Regions from separate parts of the Citrobacter sp. CRE-46 genome, predicted to be linked through region 3. Evidence: predicted binding sites of a transcription regulator. Region 3 holds the regulator's gene; each other region holds the start of a gene.
What was found. Region 3 encodes PurR, which represses purine synthesis genes. Its sites were predicted from a motif close to CANGCAAACGTTTGCNTG; they were not measured.

Region 1 (10,695 bases), 2.5 Mb from region 3:
GGGGAGGAACGCTTCTCGAATAAACGCATTGTGCGAGTAAAAACCGAAATCGTCATAAAATCGCCCATTCAGTTTCTTGAAAAGGTCGAAAAATCACTAGTTAATAATAACCAGTAGCGATCCTCATTCTGGAGGGATTTCACATGAGTGAAAATAAAATTCCGCTATCTCAGGAAATAAAAAAACATTTATTAACGGGGATCTCGTGGATGATCCCGTTAATTGTAGCCGCCGGGATCTGTATTGCCCTCGGACAAATACTTGGCGGTACTAACGTGGGTGAAAAAACAGGAACTATCCCCTGGATGCTCAATCAGATTGGCGGCTGGGGGATGGGGTTAATCGTGCCGCTGATTAGCGCGGCGATTGCGTACTCCATTGCCGATCGCCCCGGATTTGCGCCGGGTCTGATTGTCGGCTTTGTCTGCGGCGAAATTCATACCGGTTTTATTGGCGGGATGCTGGGCGGCTTTCTGGTTGGCTATACCGTCCTGCTGCTCAAACGCTATATCCGTTTACCGCAGTCGATGCAGGGTCTGATGCCCATCATGGTGCTGCCCGTATTGAGCACCGTCATCGGCGGGTTGCTGATGATGACGCTGATTGGCAAGCCGATAGCCTGGCTGCAGGACGCGCTAATTCATCTGCTGGAGTCCATGCAAGGCGGGTCACGCTTCCTGATGGGCGCCATTCTCGGCGCAATGGCGACATTCGACTTCGGCGGTCCGGTGAATAAAACCATGTCGCTGTTCGCTGACGGCATGCTGGTCAGCGGCGTGTATGGCCCCGAAGCGGTGAAGTTTGTCGGTTCGATAATCCCTCCGTTCGGCATTACGCTCTCCTTCCTGCTCACGCGCCACAAGTACACCCGTGCGGAACGTGAGGCGCTGAAAGCGGCATTCCCGATGGGGATCTGCATGATAACCGAAGGGGTTATTCCGATTGCGGCGCGTGATCTGCTGCGCGTGGTGGGCTCCTGCGTGGTGGCCTCGGCGATAGCGGGAGGCCTGATTATGGTATGGGGCGTCGAAAGCCCGGTACCGCACGGCGGCATGTTTGTGGTTCCACTCTTTACGCATCCGCTGCTGTTTTGCCTGGCGCTGGGGATCGGGACGGTGATTTGCGGCGTCATGCTATCGCTGTGGAAGAAACCGGTGACCGAGCGTGACGAAGAGTTTGATGAGCTCAGCGATCAAAAGCTGAAAGACGAAGAGATCACCTTCACCCTGGAATAACCGGAGGCCGTATGTTTGCCGATATGAAAAGCATGGTGACGAAAGCCTGGCGCGGGCAGTATGCGCTGCTGGCTATCAACTGTATGAACCTGGAAAGCGCCCGTGCGGCGGTGCGGGTGGCAGAGAAACACCGTGCGCCCATTATTCTGAATCTGTATCAGGGGCATCTGGACCATTTTCCGGCACCGATAGCGGCGGCGGTGGTCAAAGCGCTGGCAGCGGAAGCTTCGGTACCGATCGCGCTGGCGTTAGATCATGGAAAGGATCCTGTACGCATTCGCCAGGCTTTTCGCGCCGGATTCAGCGGGTTAATGATCGACGCCTCCGCCTTTGCGCTGGAAGAAAACATTCGCCAGACCCGGGCGGTGGTCGAGCTCGCAGCCAGCATTTCTCTGTGCGTGGAAGGCGAGCTGGGCCACCTGGCCGACGCCCCGCGCTATGACCATGCCGCTAACGCTGATTTGATGACTCAGGCCGCTGACGTGGAGCCATTTATCCAACAGACCGGGATTGATTTACTGGCGGTGTCGGTTGGTACGGCGCACGGTATGTACGCGCCGGGCGTAACGCCAGCCATTGATTTTCAACGGCTGGAGGAAATTGCCCGTTTATCAACGGTGCCGCTGGCGCTGCATGGTGGTAGCGGGACGCCGTTTGACCAGCTACAGCGTTGCCCGACGTTTGGCGTCGCCAAGATTAATGTTGGCGCGGCGGTCTTCGAAGCCGGAAAGGCCGCGCTATTGCACACCTTGTGTCGCGACACATCCTGCGAACTTGTTGATGCTCTGGCCCTGATGGAGCAGGCCTGCGAGGAAGCCATTATTCCGTATCTACAGGCCAGCGGCGCTATCGACCAGGCCTGATTCATTTTCTGTAACGCCTTTTATGCCTCTGCGATGACGCACTGGCAGGGCTTTCTACACCCTGAAACTGGAGAATTAACATGTTAGTTTCGATGAAAGAATTACTGCAACCGACCCGTCAGCACGGTTTTGCCATCGGCGCATTCAACGTAGCGGATAGCTGCTTTGTGCGTGCGGTGGTGGAAGAAGCGGAAGCGACCAACACCCCAGCGATTATCTCCATTCACCCCAGCGAACATGATTTCCTCGGCGATGCGTTCTTTAGCTATGTGCGAGATATCACCCTGCGTAGCCCGGTCCCCTTTACTTTGCATCTGGATCACGGCGCTTCGGTAGAGCATGTCCTGCGGGCAATTCAGTGTGGATTTACCTCGGTGATGATTGATGGCTCGCTGCTGCCGTATGAAGAGAACGTGGCGCTGACCCGCGAAGTGGTCAAGCTGGCGCATGCGGTAGGTGTTTCGGTTGAAGGCGAGCTGGGAACGATTGGCCAGACCGGAACGTCCGTGGAAGGCGGTGTGTCGAAGGTTACCTACACCGATCCCGCCCAGGCGCAGGATTTTATCGCCCGTACCGGGGCCGATACGCTGGCAGTGGCGATTGGCACCGCGCACGGGATCTACCCGAAAGGGATGCAGCCAGAGCTGCAAATGAACATCCTGCGCGATATCGCCGGGCGGGTGGACATTCCGCTGGTGCTGCACGGCGGTTCCGCGAACCCGGATGCGGAAATCGCTGAATCCGTTACGCTCGGCGTGGGCAAAATCAACATTTCCAGCGATATGAAATACGCCTACTTCCAGAAAGTCCGCGAAATCCTGGCAAAAGAGACCTGGTGGGACCCGAACGTCATCTACCCGGAAGCCATCAGCGCCGCGCGGGACGTGATTCGCCACAAAATGAAACTGTTTGGCTCAACCGGCAAAGCGTCACTTTACTAACGGCATGCAGGCGGGGTGACCCGCCTCTTTCGCAACAAGGAAAAGTGCAATGAAGCGTTCATATATTAATTATGTCATCGATAAAGCGCATGCCATCGCCGAGACCTTTCGGGTCTGTCTGCCTGATTTTGCGTATTTAACGGTCGACGCCTGGCGACAACAGGACCCTGCTTTGTGGCGTGAAGTGCGCGATCTCCAGCTGGGCTGGGACGTTACCGACTTTGGACGCGGGGATTTTGCGCAAATCGGGCTGACGTTACTGACATTGCGCAATGGTCTGATGGGGTCAGCCGATTACCCCAAACCGTATGCCGAAAAGATGCTGCAAATTCAGCAGGATCAACAAACACCGTGGCATTTTCATCGCCATAAGATGGAAGATATCGTTAACCGCGGCGGCGGTGATTTGTGTATGCAGCTGGCGTGGTCCACGCCCGATGACGGGTATGACACTCGGCGCATTGTTGATGTTAGCGTCGATGGTCAGCGGCGTACCGTTAAATCCGGTGATACGTTGGTGCTAAAACCGGGGCAGGGAGTGTGTCTGCCGCCGCGGTTGTATCATCGTTTCTGGGCTGAGAAAGCTTTTGTGCTGGGCTGGGAAATCTCGATGGTCAATGACGACCAGCATGACAATCACTTCCTTGAACCGGGCGGTCGTTTCCCGACGATAGAAGAAGACGAGCCGGTGAAGTGGTTGTTATGCAGTGAATATAAGCGTTTATGAGTGGTAGGCCCGGTAAGCGAAGCGCCACCGGGCAATAATCACTGCGTAACGGGTGAGGCAACGTTACTACCTGATACCACACCCGCCTGCATGGTCTGCGTGACCTGCTGTTTCTCTGCATTCACCGCATGTAACTGGCCGTTGACTGTGGGTTTGAGCGGCGTATCGGCCTGAATGTTGCCGCTGGCGGTGAGTTGAATGTTACCGTCGCCGGAAAGCGGCAGTGCTGGCCAGCCCCACTGTTGCAGGATGGTCATTGGCACGCCGCGCCCGTTCAGGCTGACCTGTGCCTGACGCTGAGGCAGTTGCGAAATGCTGGCGGTGGCCTCCAGCAGCCCTTTTTCTGTATAGGCGCTTAGTTCACTGATATTGATGGTACTGTTGTTCGCCGTGAGCGCCAGCGAAGGACGGCGCACGTCGGTGCGATTAAAGGTGGCAGCAGCGGCGTTGAGCGTGGCGTTACCGCTCCAGATCCCCCACTGGTTGTTCTGTACCAGCCCGAGGTTAGCACCGTAACCGTCCAGGGCGGTGAGTTGCCACGGGAAGGCCGGGTCAATGTCGATCACCAGATTACGGCTGGCGCTGAATTTCTTCAGCGTCAGGCTGTTTAGCCAGGCTGGCAGAGGCTTCATCCATAGCTGTTTCCAGTTTTCCGGTAGCGTATATTCCAGGCCGGCAATCGCGGCATCGTCGAGAACCAGCGCTTTGTTGTTACGCATCCAGTTTCCGGATGTTCTGAGCATTCCCCCTTCCCAGCGGGTCGTGAACTGGCGCAGCGCAATGCCCTGCGGCGAGAACTCGGCGTTCAGAATCGGATCGAAGAAATGCAGTGAACCGTAGATAAACTCGCTGGCGTTCATCGACAGTTTTCCTTCCTGTGTTTGCCAGTCATCTTTGCTAAACGTCATGTTGCGCAAGCTCAGATCAAGGTCCGTGACCGCCCAGTCAGGACCTTGCAGACGGGCATCCGTCACTTCCAGACGACCAATTTGCAAGGATGGAATAGTGGTTAGCGGCGCAAAAAAGTCGGCCAGCGATTTGTCACTTTGCAGCCGGATATCGTTCAGGCGCAGATTCTCTACCACCCAGCTACCGTCGGTATTGCGCTGCGCCACGCCGGTTAATGCGCCACGCGCGACGTCTGCGCCAATATTACTGAGCGTCACCCGACCATGGTCAATGCTGCCTTCAATCAATACGTTGGTGGTTGGGACATCGTTCAGCGTCAATGAGCTGGCGCTGAGCTGAATTTGTGCTTTGCTGCCGAGAATTTTACCTGCCTCAGGGCTCCAGGGAATCACGCCGCCGTTCACGCGCTGGGCGCTCAGGTTCCACTCGCTGCCGGGGCTGTTGAGCGCCATATCCTGTAACTGCAGGCGATCGGCCTGGAACGGTAGCGGTGCGGTTTGCTGGGAAAGATTCAGCGTGCCGTTTTGCAAGAGGATAGTGTCTACGTGCCGTGGGTCGGTGATTTGGCGACTGCTCAGCCCAATATCGACCGTTTTAGCGACCAGCGTTGCGGGCTGGCCATCGCGACCAAAGGTGACGTTTTCCAGCAGAATATGGGAAGGGGAAGAAAACCGGTGATCGATAGCATCAAATGCCAGATGATAGCTGCTGTTCTCTGAGACCCAGGCGCTGACGTGCTCTGCGCCCCAACGGGTTTGCAGTAGAAAATAAAGGCCGAGAATCGCCACTGCACAGGCGATCAGCACGTAAAGAAGCAGCTTTCCAATAAATTTCATGGTCTTCCATCCCGCGAAGTGCACATAGTCAAGTTATGCACGATTTAGAGGCAATGCTCAAGGCAGGAATGGTGAAAGAGCGTTACAGCGGCGTTGATTCAGAGCCAACGCCGCATTTTGCTTATTGCTTCTCTGGTGGGAACACAAGATTCAGAACGATAGCGGTGATACCGCCTGCGGCAATGCCTGAGGAGAGCAGATTTTTCACCCAATCCGGGGCAAATTGCAGAATCAGCGGCTGCTGGGAGACACCCAGGCCAACGGCCAGCGACAGCGCAATAATCAAAATAGCGCGGCGGTTCAGCGGCTCGCGAGAGACAATACGCACGCCAGATGCGGCGATAGTACCGAACATTACCAGGGTTGCGCCGCCCAATACCGGTTCAGGAATATGCTGTACAAAACCGCTAACTGCCGGGAACAGGCCCAATGCTATCAGCATCAGCGCCACCACAAAACCGACGTAACGACTGGCTACGCCCGTTAACTGAATGACCCCATTGTTCTGACCAAAACAAGAGTTCGGGAAGGTATTGAACACGGCGGAAACAAACGAGTTCAGACCGTTCGCCAGCACGCCGCCTTTCAGGCGTTTCATATACAGCGGACCAGAAACCGGCTGTTCGGAAACATCGGAGGTCGCCGTAATATCACCGATGGTTTCCAGCGACGTAATCATAAAGACCAGCATCAGCGGCAGCAGTAAGCTCCAGTCGATACCGAGGCCATAATACAGCGGCGTTGGCACCATGATCAGGTCCTGGCTTACCGGTGCGGTATTTTGCGGCAGCATGTCCATAAACCATGCCAGCAGGTAGCCTGCCGCCATCGCAATCACCAGGGACGCAACGCGCAGGTACGGGTTGCGTTGGCGGTTAAGCAGGATGATCAGCGCCAGCACAACGCCAGCCAGCAGTAAATTCTTCGGTGCGCCAAAGGTGTTATCGCTCATTGCGGCATAACCACCGCCAATCGACGTCAGACCCACCTGAATCAGCGACAGACCGATAATCATCACCACCACGCCTGAGACCAACGGGGTAATAATACGCCGCGCCAGGTGCAGTACACGCGAGATAACCATTTCAGTGCAGCTCGCTAACATCAGCGTACCGAACAGGGCCGCCATCATGGTTGGGACATCTGCGCCACCGGTTTTTAGCGCCGTGCCACCCATAATCAGCGGCGCAACAAAATTAAAGCTGGTGCCCTGAATAGATAACAGCCCGGAACCAACCGGCCCCCAGGCTTTGATCTGAATGATAGAAGCTACGCCGGAAGCGAACAGCGACATACTGATAATGTGTTGAGTATCCTGAGCTGGCAAACCGAGTGCCTGGCAAATTAACAGCGCCGGGGTGATCACCGCGACGAACATGGCCAGCAGGTGCTGACAGGCGGCAAACAGGGTCTGGGCTAACGGGGGGCGATCTTCAAGACGGTAAATCAGTTCACTGTTGTGAGTCTGCGCAACCGGTTGCGCATTTGTTGACTCTACGGCGTTAACGGACATCAGAGGCAATCCCATAATGGAAAAGCGGTGATTTTATCTGACCAGGGCGGAAAAGCAAACGTTTGCCAGCAGTTATTCTTAATATTTAAAACGGATAAACAAACTTTTTTATATAACTTTTCATCATTTTCTGCTTAAAATCCACCCCGAAAACTCAATAAGAGCTAAAAAATCGGTCTGGAATGCATCGTGCGTGATTGTGCTAAACGCACTAATGGAGCTGTAAATGTTTTATCTCGATACGTTATCTACTCTGGTTGCGGCAACCCTTGTATTGCTGCTGGGACGTAAGCTCGTCCAGTCTGTCTCCTTCCTGAAAAAATACACCATTCCCGAACCTGTAGCCGGTGGATTGCTGGTGGCGATTGCGTTGCTGGTGCTGAAAAAAAGCATGGGCTGGGAAGTAAACTTCGATATGACCCTGCGCGATCCGCTGATGCTGGCGTTCTTCGCTACCATCGGCCTGAACGCTAATATCGCCAGCCTGCGCGCCGGTGGCCGCGTGGTGGGTATTTTTCTGATTGTCGTTGTGGGACTGCTGTTGATGCAGAACGCCATCGGTATCGGTATGGCGAGCCTGCTGGGCCTGGATCCGTTGATGGGCCTGATTGCCGGTTCGATCACGCTCTCTGGCGGACACGGAACCGGGGCTGCGTGGAGCAAGTTATTTATTGAGCGCTACGGTTTTACCAATGCGACTGAAGTCGCAATGGCTTGCGCGACCTTTGGTCTGGTGTTGGGGGGGCTGATTGGCGGCCCGGTGGCGCGCTATCTGGTTAAACACTCCACCACGCCTGACGGTATGCCGGACGATCAGGCTGTACCGACCGCGTTTGAAAAGCCGGACGTTGGACGCATAATCACCTCGCTGGTGCTGATTGAAACTATCGCGCTGATCGCTATCTGTCTGACGGTAGGTAAAATCGTTGCGCAAATGCTGGTCGGAACGGTGCTCGAACTGCCGACCTTCGTCTGCGTGCTGTTTGTTGGTGTGATCCTCAGTAATGGCCTGGCGCTCATGGGCTTTTATCGGGTGTTCGAACGGGCGGTTTCAGTGCTGGGCAACGTGAGCCTGTCGCTGTTCCTGGCGATGGCGCTGATGAGCCTGAAACTGTGGGAGCTGGCATCTCTGGCGCTGCCGATGCTGGCGATACTGGTTGTGCAGACGATTTTTATGGCGTTGTACGCGGTATTTGTTACCTGGCGCATGATGGGCAAAAACTACGATGCCGCTGTACTGGCAGCCGGCCACTGCGGTTTTGGGCTTGGCGCAACGCCAACGGCGATTGCTAACATGCAGGCAATTACCGAACGTTTCGGACCATCCCATATGGCGTTCCTGGTGGTGCCGATGGTGGGGGCGTTCTTTATCGATATCGTCAACGCGTTAGTGATTAAGCTGTATCTGCTGCTGCCGATTTTTGCGCAATAACGGCTGTGCGGCGGAGTAACATCCGCCGCGATAAGTCGATTATGCGTTGGAGTAACGTTCGGTTTCCGGCATCCAGCGCTCTATCAGCGCGGCAGCCTGTTGCGGATAACGTTCGTGAATATGGCGGGCTATACGCTGAACTTCCGGAATCATGGCCTGATCGCGCAATAAATCCGCTACTTTGAATTCTGCCGTTCCGGTCTGGCGCGTACCTAACAGCTCGCCGGGTCCGCGGATCTCTAAATCTTTTTGTGCAATCACGAACCCGTCATTGCTGTCCCGCAGAACCTGCAGGCGTTTCTGCGCCGTTTTTGACAGCGGCGATTTGTAGAGCAGGACGCAGTGGGAAGCGACGGCGCCGCGGCCTACGCGGCCACGCAACTGGTGCAACTGCGCCAGGCCTAATCGCTCCGGGTTTTCAATGATCATCAGGCTGGCGTTCGGCACGTCCACACCCACTTCAATCACCGTGGTGGCGACCAGCAGATGTAATTCACCCTGCTTAAAGGCGGCCATCACCGACTGCTTCTCGGCGGGCTTCATGCGCCCATGCACCAGGCCAATATTCAGCTCTGGTAAGGCAAGCTTAAGTTCTTCCCATGTGGCTTCGGCCGCCTGCGCTTCTAATAAATCAGACTCTTCGATTAGTGTACAAACCCAGTACGCCTGACGTCCTTCGTGGGTGCAGGCGTTGCGCACACGGTCAATGATGTCGCTACGGCGGGTGTCGGGAATCGCTACTGTGGTGACCGGCGTACGCCCCGGCGGCAGTTCGTCAATGACAGACGTGTCGAGATCGGCATAGGCGGTCATGGCCAGAGTACGCGGGATCGGGGTGGCGGTCATAATGAGCTGGTGTGGGTGGAAACCCTGCTGCTGGCCTTTCTCCCACAGAGCCAGACGCTGATGCACGCCAAAACGGTGCTGTTCGTCGATAATCACCAGCGCCAGTCCGTTGAACTGAACTTGTTCCTGGAAAATTGCGTGTGTGCCGACAATCATCTGCACCTGACCGCTGGTGATGGCTTCCTGCTGTGCCTGGCGTGCTTTACCTTTTTGCTTACCCGCCAGCCAACCCACTTCAACGCCCAAAGGTTCGAACCAGTTGCGGAAATTATTTGCGTGCTGTTCAGCCAGTAATTCAGTGGGGGCCATCAGCGCCACCTGCTTACCATGCGCAATCGCACGCAGGGCGGCAAGTGCTGCAACCAGCGTTTTACCGGAACCGACATCGCCCTGCACCAGGCGCATCATTGGGACATCCAGCGCCATATCGCGTTCAATTTCGGCAGTGACCCGGGCCTGTGCGCCGGTTGGTTGAAAGGGGAGCGCCGCCAGCAGTTGATCTTTCAGCCGATTGTCAGGACTCAGCGGTTGGGCGTGAAAACGTTGCGCCCCGGCGCGAAGCGCCAGCATGCTGAGATTGTGCGCCAGGAGTTCTTCCAGAATCAGGCGTCGCTGAGCCGGGTGTTGTCCGGTTTCAAGGTCGCTAAGCTGTAACGTCGGCGGCGGACGGTGTAATGTGCGCAACGCTTCCGGCAGGCTCATCATGCCTTGTAGTAACTCCGGAGGGAGCAACTCGGCAATGGCGCAGGTATCGAGCAGATCCAGCGCCTGATCGGTCAACTTGCGTAGCGTTGCCTGCTTAACGCCTTCCGTGGTCGGATACACCGGCGTGAGCGTTTCCTGCAGTTCCGGCGTGCTGAGATCGCCCTGTACGCGGTATTCCGGGTGGATCATTTCTGCGCCGTACTTGCCACGTTTCGCCTCGCCATAGGCCAGTACCCGACGCCCGGTGGCGAGGCTGTTTTTCATTGCTGCGCTGAAGTTGAAGAAGCGCATAGTGAGAATGCCGGAGCCATCGCTTATCTGGCAGGTCATCATCCGGCGGCCACCAAAAGTGATATTGCAGTTCAGCACTTCGCCTTCAACGGTGGCATAGACGCCCGGCAGCAGTTCGCCAATGGGGTACAGATGAGTACGGTCTTCGTAGCGCAGAGGGAGGTGGAGCAGGAGGTCCTGCACGGTGTGCAAGCCAATTTTCGCCAGTTTACTGCTTTGTGCTGCGCCAACGCCCGTCAGAGAGTTGAGCGGGATGGCATCCAGTAAACGGCCTTTCATCGCGATTATTTCGCAGACTGCATAGTGGCCCACCACGTTGCATCGGCTTCAATTTCGCCCTGCGTGTTTACGTGAGGGTAGGGAAGTCCTTTGCGCTTAGCGACATTCGCCAGCACCG
Region 2 (10,695 bases), 1.2 Mb from region 3:
TCACGCATTGCGTTATGCCGACTCAGTATCCATGACGCTGAGCTGGCAGCGCTAAACGTAACCCGGGAGGCGACATGCAGATTCTGATTACCGGCGGTACTGGCCTGATTGGACGTCATCTGATCCCCCGCCTGCTCGAACTGGGGCATCAGATAACCGTAGTGACACGTACCCCTGATAAGGCGCGTCAGATTCTCGACTCTCGGGTCACGTTATGGAAGGGGCTGGCAGAGCAGCAAAATCTTGATGGCATTGATGCCGTGATTAACCTTGCCGGAGAGCCTATTGCTGATAAGCGCTGGAGCGCTGAGCAAAAGGAGCGCCTGTGCCAGAGTCGTTGGGGCATCACGCAGAAACTGGTCGATTTAATCAACGCCAGCGAAACGCCGCCCACGGTGTTAATATCCGGTTCCGCTACCGGTTACTACGGCGATCTGGGCGAAGTTGTCGTCACGGAAGAAGAGCCGCCGCATAACGAATTTACTCATAAGCTGTGCGCCCGCTGGGAGCAAATTGCCAGCACCGCGCAAAGTGACAAAACCCGCGTGTGTATGTTGCGTACCGGTGTGGTATTGGCCTCTGCTGGCGGGATTCTGGGGAAAATGGTCCCGCCATTCCGTCTTGGTTTAGGCGGCCCGATTGGTAACGGACGCCAGTATCTGGCCTGGATCCATATTGATGATATGGTCAACGGCATTATCTGGCTGCTGGATAACGATCTGCGTGGCCCCTTCAATATGGTTTCACCGTACCCGGTACACAATGAGCAGTTTGCCCACGCACTGGGTCATGCATTAAACCGCCCAGCCATTCTGCGCGTTCCCGCCAGCGTAATACGTCTACTGATGGGCGAATCTTCCGTGCTGGTTCTCGGCGGACAGCGGGCGTTACCCAAACGCCTGGAAGCGTCCGGTTTCGCGTTTCGCTGGTACGATTTAGAAGAGGCGCTAGCGGATGTTATCCGATAGTTGCTAAGCGCTATTCACATTCGCCGTTGCGATGGTAAGGTTATAGATCTGACTTCCGCAATGGCGACGTTATGGCAAAAATATCGACTCCCCGTCTTACCCTCTCTTTGTTTCAATTTTCTGACTGGTCATTTTTCCAGAGACTGCGTGAAAGCCCTGAAGTCATGCGCTATATGGGCGACATCGCCCCAGCAAAGGATACGCGTCTGTTATTCGCCAGACGCCTTGCCGCACAGCACACATTTGTTATTCGCGAGCATAACAACCCGACGCCGCTCGGCGATATTGGTCTGCAAATCAGTCATCTTTATCCGCATGAGGCCGACCTCGGTTACGCCCTCATGCCGCATGCGCAGGGGAAAGGTATTGCCAGCGAAGCCGTGCGCGCGGTGTGTCAGTATGCCCTGGAGCAGGCTGGCGTCACGGCGATAAATGCTTACGTGCTGGCAGAGAATAAGGGGTCGATACGTGTTCTGGAAAAGACGGGCTTTGTACGAACGCAGGTGCTGGAAAAAGCGTATGAAATTAATGGGGTAGCGCACGACGACTGGGTTTATCGCCTGGAGTGCGATGCGTTAAAGCGGTAGGCCCGGAAAGCATAGCGCCTCCGGGCAACTGAATTACTTCAGCGATCCTTTGAGGAACTGCTGCAAGCGTGGGCTTTGCGGGTTGCCGAATACCTGCTCCGGGTCGCCCTCTTCTTCAATTTTCCCCTGATGCAGAAAGATCACATGCGTGGAGACATTTCGGGCAAACCCCATTTCATGGGTCACGACCACCATGGTTTTCCCTTCTTCGGCCAGTTGCTGCATAATGCGCAGCACTTCGCCGACCAGCTCTGGGTCAAGCGCCGAGGTGGGTTCATCAAACAGCAACACCTCCGGTTCCATCGCCAGCGCTCGCGCAATAGAAACGCGCTGCTGCTGACCACCAGACAAATGCACCGGATATTTACCCTGCGCTCGCTCATCAATGCCCACTTTAGCCAGATACTTCACCGCGCGTGCGCGGGCTTCCTGCTTGCTCAATCCTAATACCTGAATCGGCGCTTCCATGACGTTTTCCAGCACCGTCATGTGGCTCCACAGATTAAAGTGCTGAAAGACCATGGTTAGTCTTGTGCGCAGCAAACGCAGTTGATTTTTGTCCGCAACCTTGAGCTGGCCGTCTTTGTCACGCACCAGTCCAATGTTCTGCCCACTGACGACAATAGAACCAGCGCTCGGTTTTTCAAGAAAGTTAATGCAGCGCAGAAAGGTACTTTTACCGGAACCTGACGAACCGATAATACTGATAACATCACCCGCATTAGCTTGCAGCGATACCCCTTTCAGCACTTCATGTTCGCCGTAGTGCTTATGTAAATCGATAACGTTTAATTTATTCTCAGACATCGTGTTACTCGAATTATTTAGAGGATACATGCTGCAACCAGCGTTTTTCCGCTTTACGGAACAGACTGATCAGGACATACGAAATAATCAAATACAGCACCGCGGCAATACCGAAAGCGGTAAACGGTTGATACGTTGCCGAGTTGATATCGCGGGCGATTTTCAACAAATCAGGCACCGTGGCGGTAAACGCCAGCGCCGTGGAGTGCAGCATTAAAATCACTTCATTGCTGTATGCCGGCAGCGCAATACGCAGCGCGGAAGGCAAAATTATGCAGCGATACAGTTTGAATGACGAGAAACCGTAAGCGCGCGCGGCTTCAATCTCACCGTGTGGCACAGAACGAATCGCCCCGGCGAAAATCTCCGTCGTATAGGCGCAGGTATTCAGCGTCAACGCCAGTACGGTGCAATTCAATCCGCTGCGGAAAAACGCGTTGAGGAAGTCCGTTCCTTTGACTATCTCCAGCGTATACATCCCGGAATAAAACACCAGCAGCTGTACATACAGCGGCGTGCCACGAAAAACATAGGTAAATAACCAGATCGGGAACTGGATAAATTTATTGCTGGAAACGCGACCAATCGCCAAAAACAGCGCCAGTATGCCGCCCATCACCACCGACGAGATCAACAACCACAAAGTAATTGCCACACCGGTAAAGCGGTAACCGTCCGTCCACAGCAAGGATTTCCAGTACTCCTGAATTATCTCAATCACAGGTCAGCCCTCTTCACACCCACGGAGTAACGGCGCTCAAGGTACAGCAGCACACCATTAGAAACTGTGGTAAACACCAGATAGATGACCCCGCACACCACGGCAAAATAGAACGGCTCCCAGGTGCTCTTCCCGGCAAGCTGAGTGGCTTTCACCACATCTTCCAGACCGAGCAGCGATACCAACGCCGTGGCTTTGAGAATAACCTGCCAGTTATTACCAATTCCCGGTAAGGCATAGCGCATCATCGCCGGGAACATAATGCGGCGAAATATTTGTGAACTGGTAAAGCCGAATGCCGTCGCAGCTTCAATATGGCCTTTGGGCACAGCCATAAACGCGCCGCGGAACGTTTCGGTAAAGTAAGCCCCGTAGATAAATCCGAGCGTGATTATCCCTGCTACCATCGGATCGATATCAATCTGGCTGACCCCCATTGCATCGGTAATGGTATTCAGCGCGATTTGTAATCCATAGAAGATGAGCAACATTAAGACCAGATCGGGCACGCCGCGGATAAGCGTGGTGTACGCTTCGAAAATAAGCCCCAACGCCCGGCTTTGCGACAGTTTTGCTGCCGCGCCGACAAGGCCTATCAGAACCGCCAGCACCACTGAGCTGAGAGCCAGCTCAAGCGTAACAATTGCGCCCTGTAAAATAACACCTGAAAAGCCATACAACATGCTGCCTGTCCTGTCGTGTGTGGTGGAGTAATAAGCCTCTTTTGATTTCAGACTCACCGTTAAATGCCGGATGGCGGCGTTGCCTTATCCGGCCTACAAAATCAATGTAGGCCGGATGAGCGCAGCGCCATCAGGCATAAATTCAACGCGTCAAAAATCTACGGGCTTTATCAGCACCTGCGGTGATTAACCGCCATAAACATCAAAATCGAAGTACTTTTTAGCCAGCTTCTCGTAAGTGCCGTCAGCGCGCATCTCCGCAAAGGCTTTATTCAGTGCTTCGCGCAGCTCGTTATCATCTTTACGCAGCCCCATACCGGTACCCACGCCAAACAATTTCTCGTCTTTCACAGACGGGCCGCCGAATTTGTAATCCTTACCAACTGGCTGTTTCAGGAAGCCTTCGCTGGCAGCGACTTCGTCCTGGAATGCGGCGTCAATACGCCCGGCAGTCAGGTCAGAATAGATGTTGTCTTGTCCCTGATAGGAGACAATTTCAATACCTTTTGGCGCCCAGTGTTCGTTGCCGAACGTTTCCTGAGTGGTGCCCTGCAGCACGCCGACACGTTTGCCTTTCAGCGACTCAATGGTCGGCTGAATAGCAGAATCCTTAGCGACAACCAGACGCGAGTCGGCTGCATAAAGTTTGTCGGTAAACGCGATTTCCTGCTGACGTTTTTCAGTAATGGAAAGCGAAGACATAATCGCATCGATTTTCTTCGCTTTTAGCGAAGGGATCAGCGCGTCCAGCGGGTTTTCCACGAAGGTACATTGTGTATTAATACGTTTGCATAGCTCTTTAGCCAGATCGATATCAAAACCGACTAATTCACCCTGCGCATTTTTCGATTCGAACGGCGCATAAGTAGGATCGGTGCCGATACGAATTTTTTGCGGAATGGCTGCAAATGCTGCGGTAGCACTGGAGAAAGCCAGGACCAGAGAAAGAGACAACACCAGTTTTTTCATAACTATCCTCAACAGACTGTCTTTTATAGGGGATCTTTACAGGACCAGGTGCAGTTATCGTGCCATTAATCAGGCCGACAAGGCAAAGCATTCTACCTTGTCGGCGGTATTTATTTGCATGAAAAGCGCTTAAGTATGCACTCATGCTTATTAAGTCAGCGATAAAGGCACCAAAACAGTGCACTGAATTTATGATGCACCATAATGGTTACCCGCCATGGTGCAGCCAACTCCCCACGTCGATGAATTAATCGCCGTAGACATTAAAGTTAAAATACTTACTCGCCATCTTGTCGTAGGTGCCGTCTTTGCGCAGTTCGCCCAGCGCTTTATCGAAAGCCGCTTTCAGCTCCGCATCATCTTTGCGCAAGCCAATCCCGGTTCCGTCGCCAAAGTATTTTTTATCTTTAACTGAAGGACCGGCAAAAGCGTAGTCTTTGCCTGCAGGCTGTTTAAGGAAACCTTCACTGGCCGCGACTTCATCCTGCAATGCCGCATCCAGACGGCCCGCCGTCAGGTCAGAATAGATCAGGTCCTGGTTCGCATAGGCCACCACATCCACGCCTTTGCTGCGCCAGTTATCATTGGCATAGGCTTCCTGAGTTGAGCCTTGTAGTACGCCTACGTGTTTACCTTTGAGGGAGTCCAGAGTCGGTTGAATCGGGGAACCTTTCGCGGCGATCAAACGAGAATCTGCGGCGTAAAGTTTGTCTGAGAAGGCAATCTCTTGCTGGCGCTTCTCGGTGATAGAAAGCGAGGAGATAATGGCATCAATTTTTTTCGCTTTCAGCGACGGGATCAGCGCATCAAAGTCGCTGGCAACCCAGGTACATTTGATCTGCATGCGTTTACACATCTCATTTCCTAAATCGATATCAAAGCCGACAAAGTCGCCCTTGGCATCTTTAGAGGAAAAAGGCGCGTAGGTGGTATCTGTACCAATACGAACTGTCTGCGGAAGTGCTGCGTAACTGGCCGCGGTTGCGGAAAGTCCTACCAGCAAAGACAAAGCAAGAACCGTCTTCTTCATACATAACCCTCAAGTGGCGTAATTTTATTATGTTTTACGTTGTGTTGTGTTTGCAGACTTTTTCATGCAGGTCTTATGCCATTTTCGCGTCGTTGAGGATAATCGACGTTAAATATGTTAATAAAACGTTGCAATATTGTCCTGATTTTGAAGATAGCAGGTCTGACGGTTGAAACGCAGCGTTTCGTTGAGTTTTGACGAATTAAATGTTGAGGATATGATCGCGGTTACAAAATTGCCCTGAAACAGGGCAACGGATGTTTCTTTGCACGCTGATGGAACGGCTTACGCCCCTTGCCAGCGGGTGAAGAGGTCCTGAGGAAGGGAAATATCAAACTGGTCAAGGACACGATTAACCGTTTGATTAATCACATCATCTAACGTTTGCGGGCGATGATAAAACGCCGGGACAGGCGGCATAATCACCGCTCCAATTTCTGCCGCCTGCGTCATCAGCCGCAAATGCCCCAGATGCAATGGCGTTTCACGCACGCACAGCACCAGCGGTCGACGTTCTTTCAATACCACGTCAGCCGCACGGGTGAGCAGCCCATCGGTATAGCTATGAACGATGCCAGAAAGGGTTTTAATTGAACAGGGCAGGATAACCATCCCGGCGGTCTGAAAAGAGCCAGACGATATACTGGCGGCGATATCGCGCGTATCGTGAGTCACATTCGCCAGAGCCTGCACGTCGCGTACAGAGAGATCCGTTTCCAGCGCCAGCGTCTGCCGGGCAGCGGCGCTCATCACCAGATGGGTTTCCACATCAGTAACGTCACGCAAAACCTGCAGCAGGCGCACGCCGTAAATCGCTCCACTTGCGCCAGAAATACCAATGATGAGTCGTTTCATGTTTAATCGCCCTTGCTTGCTTCAGGGCCGACTTTGCAGGAATTTACGGGGAGTTGCAAGCAAGGGTGCGGGTTGCGCCCTTGCTTGCGAGCAAACATTAACCTTCGTTGTGCATCTCAAGGTTTTCCGCTTCATTCTGACGCAATATCGCTTTGGCATCGTCATTACGCAGGGAGTCAAGGAAATCGAGATACTGCTGGTCAACGTCTTTGGTGACATAGACGCCGTTAAACACTGAACATTCAAACTGCTGAATATCCGGGTTCTCAGCGCGGACCGCTTCAATCAGATCGTTGAGATCCTGGAAGATAAGCCCGTCTGCGCCGATTATCTGGCGGATCTCGTCCACTTCGCGACCGTGGGCAATCAGCTCCGTCGCCGTCGGCATATCGATACCATAAACGTTCGGGAAGCGGATTTCCGGTGCGGCAGAGGCCAGATACACTTTCTTCGCTCCGGCTTCACGCGCCATCTCGATAATCTGTTCTGAAGTGGTGCCACGTACAATAGAGTCATCCACCAGTAGCACGTTCTTATCACGGAACTCCGCACGGTTGGCGTTCAGTTTACGGCGCACGGATTTACGACGCAGCTGCTGGCCCGGCATGATAAAGGTACGCCCTACGTAGCGGTTTTTCACAAACCCCTGACGATACGGCTTGCCGAGAATACGGGCGATTTCCAGCGCGATATCGCATGAGGTTTCCGGAATCGGGATCACCACGTCGATGTCCAGATCTTCCCACTCGCGGGCAATTTTTTCGCCGAGCTTAGTTCCCATATTCACACGCGCGCTGTAGACGGAAATCTTGTCGATAAAGGAGTCAGGACGCGCAAAGTAAACGTATTCGAACAGGCACGGATTGCTGACCGGGTTATCGGCGCACTGGCGGGTAAACAGCTGGCCTTTTTCGGTGATGTATACCGCTTCGCCAGGCGCAACGTCGCGCAGGAATTCAAAGCCCAGCGTATCCAGCGCCACGCTCTCGGAAGCCACCATATACTCGGTGCGACCATCGCCGATATCACGTTTCCCCAGCACCAGCGGGCGAATACCGTTAGGATCGCGGAAGGCGACCATACCGTGGCCGATAATCATCGCCACGCAGGCATAGGCGCCACGGATCTGGCGGTTGGTTGCCGCAATGGCAGCAAAAATATTGTCTGCTTCCAGTGGATAATGGCGGAAGTTATCCAGCTCGCTGGCGAAAATATTCAGCAGGATTTCAGAATCTGAAGTGGTATTGATGTGGCGGCGCTTTTCTTCAAACAGCTTTTTCCGCAGCTCATGCGCATTGGTCAGGTTGCCATTGTGGGCAAGCGTGATGCCATACGGTGAGTTGACGTAAAAAGGTTGAGCTTCGGAGGCGCTGGAGCTGCCAGCCGTTGGGTAACGCACATGACCGATGCCCATATTGCCCTGCAAACGCTGCATATGGCGCGCTTCAAAAATATCGCTCACCATTCCGTTTGCTTTACGCAAGCGGAAGCAGTTGTTGGCATCAATAGTGATGATGCCCGCAGCATCCTGACCACGATGCTGGAGCACCGTTAACGCGTCATAAATCGACTGGTTTACCGGCATAACACCGGCGATACCGACAATACCGCACATACGTCTTTTCCTCGTTCAGCAACGACCCAAAGTTTATACTTTGGGCAAGAAACTTGACGAGCTTTGCAGATAGTCAAAGAACCATCTGATGATGAAACTGAACTGCGGGATCAGCTGCGACTTACTCCAGTCTTCACTTTTCGACAGACCGGTAAACGTATCGAGAAAGAACAGTATGGCGGCGACGATCAGCGCTCCTCGCAGAGCACCGAAGCAAATCCCCAACACCCTGTCGGTACCCGACAGACCTGTTTTCTCTACCAGTTGGCCTATCACAAAGTTAACGATAGCGCCGACGATAAGTGTCGCGATAAACAGTATCGCGATAGCAATCCCATTTCGAACCAGTTCGTCTTCAAAGCCCGTAAACCAGACAGACAGGTAAGTGTAGTAATGGCTGGCGACAAAGAAAGCACAACCCCAAGTCACCAACGATAATGCTTCACGAACAAAGCCACGGATCAGGCTAACCAGACAGGAAAAACCAATCACCGCGATAATGGCGTAATCAATCCAGACCATAAGTGTCCCACGATTTTACGCCCTGTCGTCCTGTTCGGGGCGCATTCTAACAGAAAAAGAAAACGTTTGCGTAGGGATTTCCTTTCCACGCGTAAATAAAAATGGCGCTGAAAAAATCTTCAACGCCATACGGTTTTATGCCTCTTCGGGCACTGGCCGGAGACGGTGAAAACACCGTATCCGGCCTGCATGAAACAGCCCCTTAATTAGGGGTATATCCCATCACAACCCCACTCAGACCGGAGATCTTCTGTAGCTCGCCCAGCGAATTCTTCAGCTTATCTCTGGAGGCGTCAGGGCCGACGAGAATGCGGGTTATTTTACCCTGTACCGGCGTTGACGGGGAAGTATATACCCGGAAGCCCGCGCCACGAAGTTTACCCACGATCTCATTGACCTTATCCGCATTTTTCAGCGCGCCGAGCTGCACAACATACGCTTTGCCGGTCGGGGCTGGCGCTTCTTCAGCGACCGGTTTCGGCGCTGGAGCTGGCGCAGGCGTTGGCGCCGGTGTGGCGACAACGGGTTGCGGCTTCGGTTTAGGTTTCGGCGGTTCAACAGGTACGGGGACAGGATCTAACTCCGCGCTACTTGCCGTTGTCATACGCGACGGATCCAACGATGGCGCGGCGGCATCGCCCGCGCGCACCTCTTCTGCCGCCCCTTCAGGCGGTTGCGTTGGCAGCGCCTGCGTTGCCGCAGGCATCATGTCCGGCTCGTCGCGATCGCCAGGTTTGGGCACCAGAGGGATCGCAGCAAACTCATCCTGATAATGTTTTTTTTGCCCGTCAAGCAGCCCGGGGAGCACAATCACCCCAAGCGCGACCAGCACAATTGTGCCAACTAATCGATTCTGAAACTTACTCGCCACCGCTTCTCCCCACGTCTATCACTTCCATGACATGTGCGACAGTGTGAAACGATCCACACACCAACACGGTATCTTCTGGCTTCGCCTCGGCCAGTGCCGCAGACCATGCCTGCGCCACGCTGTCATAGGCTTCACCTTTGCCCAGATGTTCTAACAGCTGTGCTGCCGTTGCGCCACGCGGCCCTTCCAGTGGCGCGCAGTACCAGGCATCGACCACGCTTTTTAACCAGGCCAACGTACCGGCAATATCTTTATCATGTAGCATACCGATAACTGCAAGTACACGCCCGCTTTTCACTAACTTTTTCAGACGTCCGGTCAGATATTCCGCCGCATGCGGGTTATGGGCAACATCAAAAATCACCCGCGGCGACTCGCTCACAATCTGGAAGCGCCCCGGTAAAATCGCCTGTTTGATTCCGTCACGAATTGCCTGCTCGCTGACGTCAAGACCACTGGCACGCAGCGCAGCCAGTGCGGTCGCGGCGTTCGGTTGTGGAACCTGTGGCAATGGCAGATGCGCCAACGTGCCGTGAGTGTCCGTAAAGGACCAGTCGTTATCCGTTACCGTATAGCGCCAGTCCACACCACAGCGTTGCAAAATCGCCCCGCACTCTTGCGCCACATCCGCAATAGTGTATGGCATTTCAGGTTCACCAACGATGGCCGGTTTCTCTGCGCGGAAAATCCCCGCTTTCTCACGACCAATGCTCTCGCGATCCGGGCCCAGCCAGTCGGTATGATCAAGCGCAATACTGGTGACGACCGCAACATCGGCATCGACGATATTCGTCGCGTCAAGGCGACCGCCTAACCCCACTTCCAGAATGACTACGTCCAACTGAGCCTGTTTAAACAACCAGAGCGCCGATAGCGTACCGTATTCAAAATAGGTCAATGAAATATCGCCACGTGCGTCTTCAATCTCAGCAAACGAGGCAGTATGCGCGGATTCCGGCAGTTCCCCCCCCTGCACGCGCACGCGTTCCGTGTAACGCACCAGATGCGGCGAACTGTATACTCCGACTTTATAACCTGCTGCGGTCAGCACCGATTCCAGCGTACGG
Region 3 (10,695 bases):
CGCCTCGGCGGCTGGCCTCTCCCCGTGCCGGAAGACGCATAACGGACCGATAAAAAAGCGACCCTCACAGGTCGCTTTTTTATTTCAGCTGATATTACTCAGCGTCCGGCTCTTCGGTTTTGTATTTCGCCGCTGTTTCTTTAATCAACTGCTGCAACTCACCGCGCTGGTACATTTCAATGAGAATGTCACAACCGCCAACCAGCTCGCCATCAACCCACAGCTGCGGGAAGGTCGGCCAGTTTGCGTATTTCGGCAGCTCGGCGCGAATATCCGGGTTCTGCAGAATATCAACATAAGCAAAGCGTTCACCACAGGCGGACAGCGCCTGTACGGCCTGAGCGGAGAAACCGCAGCTTGGCAGTTTAGGGGAACCCTTCATGTACAGGAGAATTGGGTTTTCAGCGATCTGGCGCTGGATTTTTTCGATAGTGGTGCTCATTATCTTGCTTCCTTAAACTTCTTTTACGGCAGTAGTCTGACATTGTAGCGGGTCAGGCAGGCAACGGAAAATAACATTTTCATTACGCGTTATTATTTTATCGCCTGCCGTTAAAAGTTGCATTCTTAATCTTACTTACCCGCTCGAAGTGTATGGTTTTGATTATTTATTCACCGGCTACACTTTGATTTGCTGTTTTTTTTTGCGGTCGGTAACGAAACGCCGCGTTAAACAAAAAAAGCTATTAACTTTCCCCGTTTCGATAGATTAGAATCATCAGGTTTTGAAAATCACACGCAGGTATGATAGACCTGCCTTAACAGAGGACTGCTCAGTGGCGCGGATAAACCGAATCTCGATCACGCTCTGTGCTTTACTTTTTACTACACTGCCTTTTACGCCTATGGCGCATGCTTCCAAGCAGGCCAGGACGACACCTACCAGTTCCCACACCGTCAAAACGGTAGATAAAAAGAAAAGCGCAACAACCAGCCAAAAAACAGCCAGGACCAACAAGAAATCGGCGACAAAAACCACCAGCAAAACCAGTAGCAAAACAGCCTCCTCTTCTAAAAAACGCACAGCCACTCCGGCAAAATCGACTAAAACGGTAAACCGTCGCAGTAAAAATGCCGCAGCACAGATCGCTGCCGTTACCTGGACTGAAAAATGTACGCCGCGCAAAGGTCATAAGCCGCGCTGTGTGAAAGTGAAAACCGCCGCACCGACAACGCTTGCTGAGGCGCATAAAGTCAAAGTGCAGAAAGCGACGAAAACCGCTATGTCCACCCTGATGAACCAAATCGGCAAACCTTACCGTTGGGGCGGCTCTTCGCCAAGAACCGGCTTTGATTGCAGCGGCCTGGTCTATTACGCCTATAAAGATCTGGTTAAATTCCGCATTCCGCGTACGGCGAATGAAATGTACCACCTGCGTGACGCCGCACCGATTGAACGTGGCGAGCTGAAAAACGGTGACCTGGTCTTTTTCCGCACGCAAGGTCGCGGCACAGCCGATCACGTCGGTGTTTACGTGGGTAACGGTAAATTTATTCAGTCACCGCGCAGCGGTCAGGAAATTCAAATCACTTCTCTGAGCGAAGATTACTGGCAGCGCCACTATGTGGGCGCTCGCCGGGTAATGACACCGAAAACAATTCGCTAAAAACTTACCCTACAGAACATGCTGTAGGGTAAGTTCTTCTTTTGCATAACCTTTCAATTTGCTACCCTATCCTTACTCACAATGAGGCTATTGTGTGTACTCAATATAAATAATAAGGAGAGAAGCAATGTCGTTTGAATTACCTGCATTACCGTATGCCAAAGATGCTCTGGCACCGCACATTTCTGCCGAAACGCTGGAATACCACTATGGCAAACACCATCAAACCTACGTGACCAACCTGAACAACCTGATCAAAGGCACGGCGTTTGAAGGTAAATCACTGGAAGAGATCGTTCGTAGCTCTGAAGGCGGTGTATTCAATAATGCTGCACAGGTATGGAACCACACGTTCTACTGGAACTGCCTGGCGCCGAACGCAGGTGGCGAGCCGACCGGTAAACTGGCCGATGCAATTGCCGCCTCCTTTGGCAGCTTTGCGGATTTCAAAGCGCAATTCACCGATGCCGCTATCAAAAACTTCGGTTCTGGCTGGACCTGGCTGGTTAAAGGAACGGATGGCAAACTGGCTATCGTTTCTACTTCCAACGCAGGTACTCCGCTGACGACCGACGCGACGCCGCTGATGACCGTTGACGTATGGGAACACGCCTACTACATCGATTATCGCAATGCCCGTCCTGGCTACCTGGAGCACTTCTGGGCGCTGGTGAACTGGGAATTTGTTGCGAAGAACTTCGCAGCATAAAATGATAACGCAGAAGGGACTCCCTTCTGCGTTTTAGCCTTAGCTGGAGGCAGTGCAGACTTCTTCAGATTGCCTTCTTGCCGAGATAAAGACCAGCAGTAACGCAAGCCCTGCCACAATCGCTCCCATCACGGGTACAAAACTGTAGCCCAGACCACCGGAAATCACCGCCCCACCGGCTGCCGCACCTAACGCATTTCCCAGGTTAAACGCGCCAATGTTGACTGACGATGATAACCCTGGCGCTTCGCTGGCAACGCGCATCACCCGCATCTGCAACGGCGGAACCACCGCAAACGTCGCCGCGCCCCAGACGACCATACTGACCGCCGCCCCCAGCTCATTACGCGCGAGGAAGGGAATGGCCAGCATAATAACCATCAACAACAGCAAAAAGCCTTTAAGCGTACCGTTGACAGAACGATCCGCCAGTTTGCCACCAAGATAGTTTCCGATCGAGAATCCGACGCCAATTAATACCAGCATTCCGGTCACAAATGCCGGTGTGGCATGGGTAATGCTGTGCAGCACCGGCGAAATGTAAGTATAAAGCGTGAACATCGCGCCTGCGCCCAGCACAGTGGTCAGCAGAGCCGACAGCACCTGTGGGCGCATAAGTACCGCCAGTTCGCTGCGGACATCGGGGCGCGCTCCTGACCCACCTTTCGGTAATGAGAAGAACAGGCTGACCATAGCGATGACGCCCAGACCCGCCGTCGCCATAAACGACATCCGCCAGCCGATTGTCTCACCAAGCCACGTCGCCGCGGGAACACCGCCAATATTGGCAATCGTTAACCCCATAAACATGGTTGCCACGGCGCTGGCTTGCTTATGTTTAGGTACCACGCTTGCGGCGACAACAGAGCCGAGACCAAAAAAGGCTCCGTGATTAAGACTGGTCAAAATACGTGACAGCATCAGCGTGGTGTAATCCGGCGAGATAGCGGAAAGCACGTTGCCCAGCGTGAAAATAGCCATCAGGAATATCAGCGCATTACGTCGCGCGCGATGGGACAGCAGCAGTGTCATCAGCGGAGCTCCCACCATCACGCCAACCGCATACGCGCTAATCAGCATCCCGGCCGCGGGAATCGAGACATCCACCCCTTTGGCAATCACGGGCAATAATCCCATTGGCGAAAATTCGGTGGTGCCAATGCCAAACGCGCCAATCGCCAGCGCCAGTAAGGGATAATTGATTTTCATATATCGACTCCGTAACGTCGAGCCGTGGCGCGACATAAAATAAGAGTCAAAAGCATGACATTGATCGCAAAATTAATAAAGTTAACAAAATTGCAAAAGACTTTTGCTTATTCGCAAACAATAGAGGGGGAATAGATGCGGAAAGGATGAGGGAGAGCTAACTCCCTCGGGGAAATCAATGCAGTGCTGCGGTCAGGCCACCCGCGACGATCAAACCCAGAACAATAATGGTAGTCACTAACGAAAATTTCAGATCGGTGCTCATCAAGTTTTCTCCTTTTTATTCCCACACAAAAAGTGATATTGCGCATTTTTACACACTTGAAAGCAAAAATCTCTCACGATTTATATTGATAACTGCTTTTAACTCTTCCCCTTTTCGTTAAGATCAGACAAAATTCCACGCTTACTTGATTAGCGTACCGGCCATTGACCCCTTCCTGACGTTCCGTGTCGTTTTCCCGGCGTGCCGCAACCCCTACGTTGCGTTAAGGGTGTGTGAAGGCAAACGTTTACCTGGAGTATTCTCAGGAGCTTAGGATATGGTCTGGAGTGAGATGTAATGGCAACAATTAAAGATGTAGCGAAGCGAGCAAACGTTTCCACTACAACCGTATCACACGTAATTAACAAGACGCGCTTTGTCGCGGAAGAAACGCGTAATGCGGTTTGGGCTGCGATCAAAGAGCTGCACTATTCTCCAAGCGCAGTTGCGCGCAGCCTGAAGGTGAATCACACCAAGTCTATCGGCTTGCTGGCGACCAGCAGCGAAGCGGCCTATTTCGCCGAAATTATCGAAGCCGTTGAGAAAAACTGTTTCCAGAAAGGCTATACCCTGATTCTGGGCAACGCATGGAACAGTCTTGAAAAGCAGCAGGCCTATCTGTCGATGATGGCGCAAAAGCGCGTTGATGGTCTGTTAGTGATGTGTTCTGAGTATCCGGAACCTCTGCTTTCGATGCTCGAAGAGTATCGCCATATTCCGATGGTTGTTATGGACTGGGGCGAAGCTAAGGCTGATTTTACCGATACGGTCATTGATAACGCTTTCGAGGGCGGTTACATGGCGGGTCGGTATCTGATAGAACGCGGCCATCGCGAGATTGGCGCAATCCCGGGCCCGATGGAGCGGAATACCGGGGCCGGTCGTCTGGCTGGCTTTATGAAAGCGATGGAAGAAGCGCTGATTAAGGTTCCCGAAAACTGGATTGTACAGGGCGATTTTGAACCTGAATCCGGTTATCGCGCCATGCAGCAAATTCTTTCACAGTCGCATCGTCCGACCGCCGTCTTCTGCGGTGGCGATATCATGGCGATGGGCGCGCTGTGCGCCGCTGATGAGATGGGACTGCGCGTACCGCAGGATGTCTCGCTCATCGGTTATGATAACGTGCGCAACGCCCGCTTCTTCACGCCAGCGCTGACCACCATTCACCAGCCTAAGGATTCACTGGGTGAAACGGCCTTTAATATGCTGTTAGACCGCATCGTGAATAAACGCGAAGAGTCGCAGTCTATCGAGGTTCATCCGCGTCTGGTAGAGCGCCGCTCCGTTGCTGACGGTCCATTCCGCGATTATCGTCGTTAAGCCTGTTGTGCGGGGGCCTCATCTGGCTCCCGCAACCATTCTTTATTCAGCGTTTCGCTATCACCTAAATAGTCCAGCAACCAGCTCAGTGCTGGCGAGGTATCGTTCTGTTGCCATGTCAGACAACACGCGGCATCAGGAAAGGGATTCTCCAACTGCAGCGACACCCATTTACCGCTATCAATCCACGGCTTGGCAAAATGTGTTGGTACCATGCCTACACACAATCCCGCAGATAAACAGGTTGCGGAAGATTCCCAGTCAGGCACCACAACGCGCTTTTGGTTGTCCAGTAACCAGGTTATACGCTTCGGCAATGTACGCGAGGTATCTTCTCGCACCAGTGACGGCCAGTTGCGCAACGTATCATCGCTTAGCGGCCCCGACATTGACGCCAGCGGATGATGGCTGGCCACCACGCAGCTCCAGCTCAGCATGCCCATGTCGCGGAAGGTATAGCGACCCCCTACCGGAATGGCCTGTGTGGCGCCAATAGCCAGCTCTACACGCCCATCGGAAAGCGCATCCCAGACACCATTAAAGACTTCCTGAAAAACCAGCAGTTCCACATCATCAAAGTGGCGATAGAAATCCACAATCATCTGCCGGGTACGTTCGGGACGGACAATGTTATCTACCGCGATTGCCAGTTGTCCTCGCCAGCCGTTGGCGATTTGTTGACATTGCTGACGAGTGATCTGCATTTTTTTGATAACAGAGCGCCCTTCTTTTAAAAACCACGCGCCGGCAGGCGTTAATTCCACATCGCGATGGCGTCGCTCAAAAAGCGGTACAGCCAGCCACTCCTCCAGTTGGCGCACGGTGTAGCTTACCGCCGAAGGTACGCGGTGTAACTCCTGCGCGGCTGAACTGAAACTGCCGTTGCGTGCAACCGCATCAACCACTTCAAGTGAATATTCCGACCACATATTCTGCCTACAAAAAATTTGAAATCAGTAAGCAAATATTAGCGTTTCACAGCGTGAATTACACTCACTACACTCAGCGGCATTGTTCTATTGCTAAAAAAAGAGAAATGATGATGCAACCTGGGAAAGGTTTTTTAGTCTGGTTGGCGGGCCTTAGCGTGCTCGGCTTTCTGGCGACGGATATGTATCTGCCCGCCTTTGCCGCGATTCAGTCCGATCTGCAAACACCTGCATCTGCCGTCAGCGCCAGCCTAAGTTTATTTTTAGCGGGTTTCGCCGTCGCACAACTACTGTGGGGACCGCTCTCGGACCGCTATGGCCGTAAACCGATTTTACTGTTGGGTTTATCTATTTTTGCGCTGGGTAGTCTGGGTATGCTGTGGGTTGAAAACGCCACTGGCTTGCTGGCGCTACGCTTTATTCAGGCCGTTGGCGTCTGTGCCGCGTCGGTTATCTGGCAGGCGCTGGTTACAGACTATTACCCTTCACAAAAAGTAAACCGCATCTTTGCCACCATTATGCCGCTGGTCGGGTTATCACCGGCTCTCGCGCCGTTATTGGGCAGCTGGATTCTGGTCCATTTCTCCTGGCAGGCCATTTTCGCCACCCTGTTTGCTATTACCCTGATTCTGATGCTTCCGGCCCTGCGTTTAAAACCGACGGTTAAAGCACGCGACGACAGCCAGGATAAACTGACTTTCGCCACACTGTTGCGCTCGAAAGCTTATCGTGGAAACGTACTGATTTATGCCGCCTGCTCCGCAAGCTTTTTCGCATGGCTGACGGGTTCACCGTTTATCCTTAGCGAAATGGGCTACAGCCCGGCAGTGATTGGCCTGAGCTATGTTCCGCAAACTATCGCCTTCTTAATTGGTGGTTACGGTTGCCGTGCGGCGCTGCAAAAATGGCAAGGTCGTCAGATGCTGCCATGGTTACTGATTCTTTATTCCATCAGCGTTGTTGCCACCTGGGCTACCGGCTTTATTCATCATGTTGCGCTGGCTGAAATTCTGATCCCATTCTGCGTAATGGCGATTGCCAACGGCGCAATCTATCCTATCGTTGTCGCTCAGGCGTTACGTCCTTTCCCACAGGCCACAGGACGCGCAGCCGCATTGCAAAATACGCTGCAACTGGGTTTATGCTTCCTGGCAAGTCTTATGGTGTCGTGGCTGATCGCCACCCCGCTGCTCACCACCACCAGCGTGATGCTGACAACAGTGCTGCTGGCAGCCATCGGTTACAAAATGCAATCGCAGACCGATAACACCCGTCAAACAGATGACCGGGCGCAAATTGCCCACGGTGAGTCTCACTAATAAATGTCGCGGGCACATAGTTAGCCCGCTAACAGTTTTCTATTGAATCGTCAAAAAATCAGGCTTATACTGATTTCCAGTTGTTACAAAAACGATAATTTTTAGGTATTAACGGGGACAAGAACGTTCCTGTTTTTCCACGGATGGCCTTTTCGGTAAGGGTTCCTCCCTTCCTCTGTTCTACGTCGGATTAAAGATTCGCGGATTAATTCCGTGAGATTTCTCACAAAGCCCAAAAAAGCGTCTACGCTGTTTTAAGGTTCTGATCACCGACCAGTGATGGAGAAGCTATGAGTTCATCGTGTATAGAAGACGTCAGCGTACCGGATGATAACTGGTACCGCATCACCAATGAATTATTGAGCCGTGCAGGCATTACCATTAATGGTTCGGCTGCGGCGGATATTCGTGTCAAGAACCCCGATTTTTTCAAACGCGTACTGCAGGAAGGATCGTTAGGTTTGGGTGAGAGCTATATGGATGGCTGGTGGGAGTGCGATCGGCTGGACATATTTTTCACTAAGGTATTGCGCGCCGGGCTTGAAAATCAACTCCCCCGCCACTTCAAAGATACCTTACGTATCGCCACGGCACGACTGTTTAATTTACAGACCAAAAAGCGCGCCTGGGTTGTCGGCAAAGAACATTACGATCTGGGCAACGACCTCTTTAGCCGCATGCTTGATCCTTACATGCAGTATTCCTGCGCCTACTGGAAAGATGCCGATACCCTGGAATCTGCCCAACAGGCGAAGTTAAAAATGATTGCCGAAAAATTGCAGTTAAAGCCGGGAATGCGTGTGCTCGATATTGGTTGCGGCTGGGGTGGCTTGTCCCATTTTATGGCATCGCAATACGGTGTGAGCGTGGTAGGTGTGACCATCTCGGCAGAGCAGCAGAAAATGGCGCAAGCGCGTTGCGCGGGACTGGATGTCACCATTTTGCTGCAAGATTACCGCGACCTGAACGACAAATTTGATCGCATTGTCTCCGTCGGCATGTTTGAGCATGTCGGCCCGAAAAACTACAACACCTATTTCGACGTTGTCGATCGCAATTTAAAGCCGGACGGTCTGTTTTTACTGCACAGCATCGGTTCGAATAAAACCGACAATAATGTTGATCCGTGGATCAATAAATACATCTTCCCGAACGGCTGTTTACCGTCAGTTCGCCAGATTGCCAACGCCAGCGAGCCGCATTTTGTGATGGAAGACTGGCATAATTTTGGCGCGGATTACGATACCACGCTGATGGCATGGCACGAACGCTTCATGCGTTCCTGGCCTGAAATCGCCGATAACTATACCGAGCGTTTTAAACGGATGTTTAGCTATTACCTGAACGCCTGCGCCGGTGCGTTTCGTGCTCGCGATATCCAGCTTTGGCAGGTGGTTTTCTCCCGCGGTGTCGAACACGGTCTGCGCGTCCCCCGCTAATGGCTGCCGCCCCCGTACTCACGGGGGCATTTTGTTTCAGGCCGGACTCAGGCCTCGCCCGCTATGTTACTGATGGCGCTTTCACGCGCAGCCAGCACACGTTCAACGGTATCAACAACCGCTTGCGTTTGCGGATCGATTTCGATATTAACCCGCGCGCCCAGCTTTTTCTTACCCAGCGTCGTACGCTCCAGCGTTTCCGGGATCAAATGCACGCAAAAGCGCGTTGGCGTGACTTCGCCGACCGTCAGGCTGATGCCGTCAATGCCGATAAACCCCTTATACAGGATATATTTCATCAGCGATGGGTCCTGAACTTTAAACCATACCTGCCGGTTATTTTCCGAAGTCAGAATTTTCGACACCTCGGCGGTGGTCATAATATGGCCCGACATTAAATGCCCGCCAATCTCATCGCTGAATTTTGCCGCACGCTCAACGTTAACCATATCCCCGACCTTAAGGTCGCCCAGGTTGGTGATACGCAGCGTCTCTTTCATCAGATCGAAGCTTATGTGATTACCGTTGATTTCGGTTACCGTCAGACAACAGCCATTGTGGGCAACCGATGCGCCGGTCTCCAGCGCATCAAGCATATATTCAGGCAACTCCACGACATGCGTACGAAAATTTGGTTTTTCATCAATGGACACCAATTTTGCGGTGCCCTGCACAATACCCGTAAACATACTTCTCACTCCTGAACTCAATTAAGACATCTCTGCCCAGCACAATAGCAGGTGGAAATTCAGGTTGCCAGCAGTGCGCCACCGCTGCCTGTTTTTTCACTGGAGAATTACGTATTCCTCGCTACAATAGACTGAAATTTCCCCAGCTTTTTCTCCTTGCTGCCATATAAGGCGGCTTTTTTAGTCTCTCAAATAACAACAATATAGTGGTGTACACGTGCAAAAGTATGTAAGTGAAGCGCGTCAGTTATTAGCTCTGGCAATACCGGTGATTCTTGCGCAAATCGCTCAAACCGCAATGGGGTTCGTCGATACCGTCATGGCGGGCGGATACAGCGCGACGGATATGGCGGCCGTCGCCATTGGTACGTCGATCTGGCTGCCGGCTATTCTGTTTGGCCACGGACTCCTGCTGGCGTTGACGCCGGTAATCGCCCAACTCAATGGCTCCGGCCGCCGCGATCGTATCGCCCATCAGATACGCCAGGGGTTCTGGCTGGCTGGTAGCGTCTCCGTTTTGATTATGGTCGTGCTGTGGAATGCGGGTTATATCATCCGCTCCATGCATAACATCGACCCGGCGCTGGCCGATAAAGCCGTCGGTTATCTGCGCGCATTGCTGTGGGGCGCGCCGGGATATTTGTTTTTCCAGGTAGCCCGTAACCAATGCGAAGGCCTGGCCAAGACTAAACCGGCGATGGTGATGGGGTTTATCGGCCTGCTGGTGAACATCCCGGTTAACTATGTTTTCATCTATGGTCATTTAGGGATGCCGGAACTTGGCGGCGTAGGCTGTGGCGTGGCCACGGCGGCGGTTTACTGGGTGATGTTTGCCGCCATGCTGTCTTACGTCAAACACGCGCGTTCAATGCGTGACATCCGTAATGAGCGAGGGTTCCAGAAGCCAGACACTGCAGTGATGAAGCGTCTGGTACAGCTGGGTTTACCCATCGCGCTGGCGTTATTTTTTGAAGTGACGTTGTTTGCTGTGGTTGCGCTACTGGTTTCCCCGCTGGGGATCGTCGATGTGGCCGGGCACCAAATCGCGCTGAACTTTAGTTCGTTAATGTTCGTTTTGCCGATGTCGCTGGCTGCCGCCGTCACTATTCGTGTCGGTTATCGTTTGGGTCAAGGTTCCACGCTTGAGGCACAAACGGCGGCCAGAACGGGTTTGGGCGTTGGTGTCTGCATGGCGGTAATAACGGC

Region 1: the regulator PurR is predicted to act here: its motif matches at 7,076-7,093, upstream of gltS (sodium/glutamate symporter).
Region 2: the regulator PurR is predicted to act here: its motif matches at 8,813-8,830, upstream of cvpA (colicin V production protein).

What each region holds. Positions count from the first base shown of each region.
Region 1 covers NZ_CM184341.1:102,762-113,456, forward strand. The annotation lists gene AC534G_RS00485 (PTS fructose transporter subunit IIB) at 1-117, shown strand, start outside; gene AC534G_RS00490 (PTS fructose transporter subunit IIC) at 144-1,235, shown strand; gene AC534G_RS00495 (class II fructose-bisphosphate aldolase) at 1,247-2,098, shown strand; gene AC534G_RS00500 (ketose-bisphosphate aldolase) at 2,179-3,039, shown strand; gene AC534G_RS00505 (D-lyxose/D-mannose family sugar isomerase) at 3,089-3,766, shown strand; gene AC534G_RS00510 (AsmA family protein) at 3,805-5,511, opposite strand; gene xanP (xanthine/proton symporter XanP) at 5,633-7,024, opposite strand; gene gltS (sodium/glutamate symporter) at 7,251-8,456, shown strand; gene recG (ATP-dependent DNA helicase RecG) at 8,496-10,577, opposite strand; gene trmH (tRNA (guanosine(18)-2'-O)-methyltransferase TrmH) at 10,583-10,695, opposite strand, start outside.
Region 2 covers NZ_CM184341.1:1,679,637-1,690,331, reverse strand. The annotation lists gene folX (dihydroneopterin triphosphate 2'-epimerase) at 1-55, shown strand, start outside; gene AC534G_RS07930 (TIGR01777 family oxidoreductase) at 75-968, shown strand; gene AC534G_RS07925 (GNAT family N-acetyltransferase) at 1,040-1,555, shown strand; gene hisP (histidine ABC transporter ATP-binding protein HisP) at 1,589-2,362, opposite strand; gene hisM (histidine ABC transporter permease HisM) at 2,376-3,083, opposite strand; gene AC534G_RS07910 (histidine ABC transporter permease HisQ) at 3,080-3,766, opposite strand; gene hisJ (histidine ABC transporter substrate-binding protein HisJ) at 3,953-4,735, opposite strand; gene argT (lysine/arginine/ornithine ABC transporter substrate-binding protein ArgT) at 4,983-5,765, opposite strand; gene AC534G_RS07895 (UbiX family flavin prenyltransferase) at 6,051-6,620, opposite strand; gene purF (amidophosphoribosyltransferase) at 6,718-8,235, opposite strand; gene cvpA (colicin V production protein) at 8,269-8,757, opposite strand; gene dedD (cell division protein DedD) at 8,960-9,628, opposite strand; gene folC (bifunctional tetrahydrofolate synthase/dihydrofolate synthase) at 9,618-10,695, opposite strand, start outside.
Region 3 covers NZ_CM184341.1:2,862,606-2,873,300, forward strand. The annotation lists gene rnt (ribonuclease T) at 1-42, shown strand, start outside; gene grxD (monothiol glutaredoxin 4) at 95-442, opposite strand; gene AC534G_RS13930 (C40 family peptidase) at 777-1,607, shown strand; gene sodB (superoxide dismutase [Fe]) at 1,735-2,316, shown strand; gene AC534G_RS13940 (MFS transporter) at 2,356-3,525, opposite strand; gene cydH (cytochrome bd-I accessory subunit CydH) at 3,701-3,790, opposite strand; gene purR (HTH-type transcriptional repressor PurR) at 4,088-5,113, shown strand; gene punR (DNA-binding transcriptional activator PunR) at 5,110-6,042, opposite strand; gene punC (purine nucleoside transporter PunC) at 6,156-7,361, shown strand; gene cfa (cyclopropane fatty acyl phospholipid synthase) at 7,652-8,800, shown strand; gene AC534G_RS13970 (riboflavin synthase) at 8,848-9,489, opposite strand; gene mdtK (MdtK family multidrug efflux MATE transporter) at 9,707-10,695, shown strand, end outside.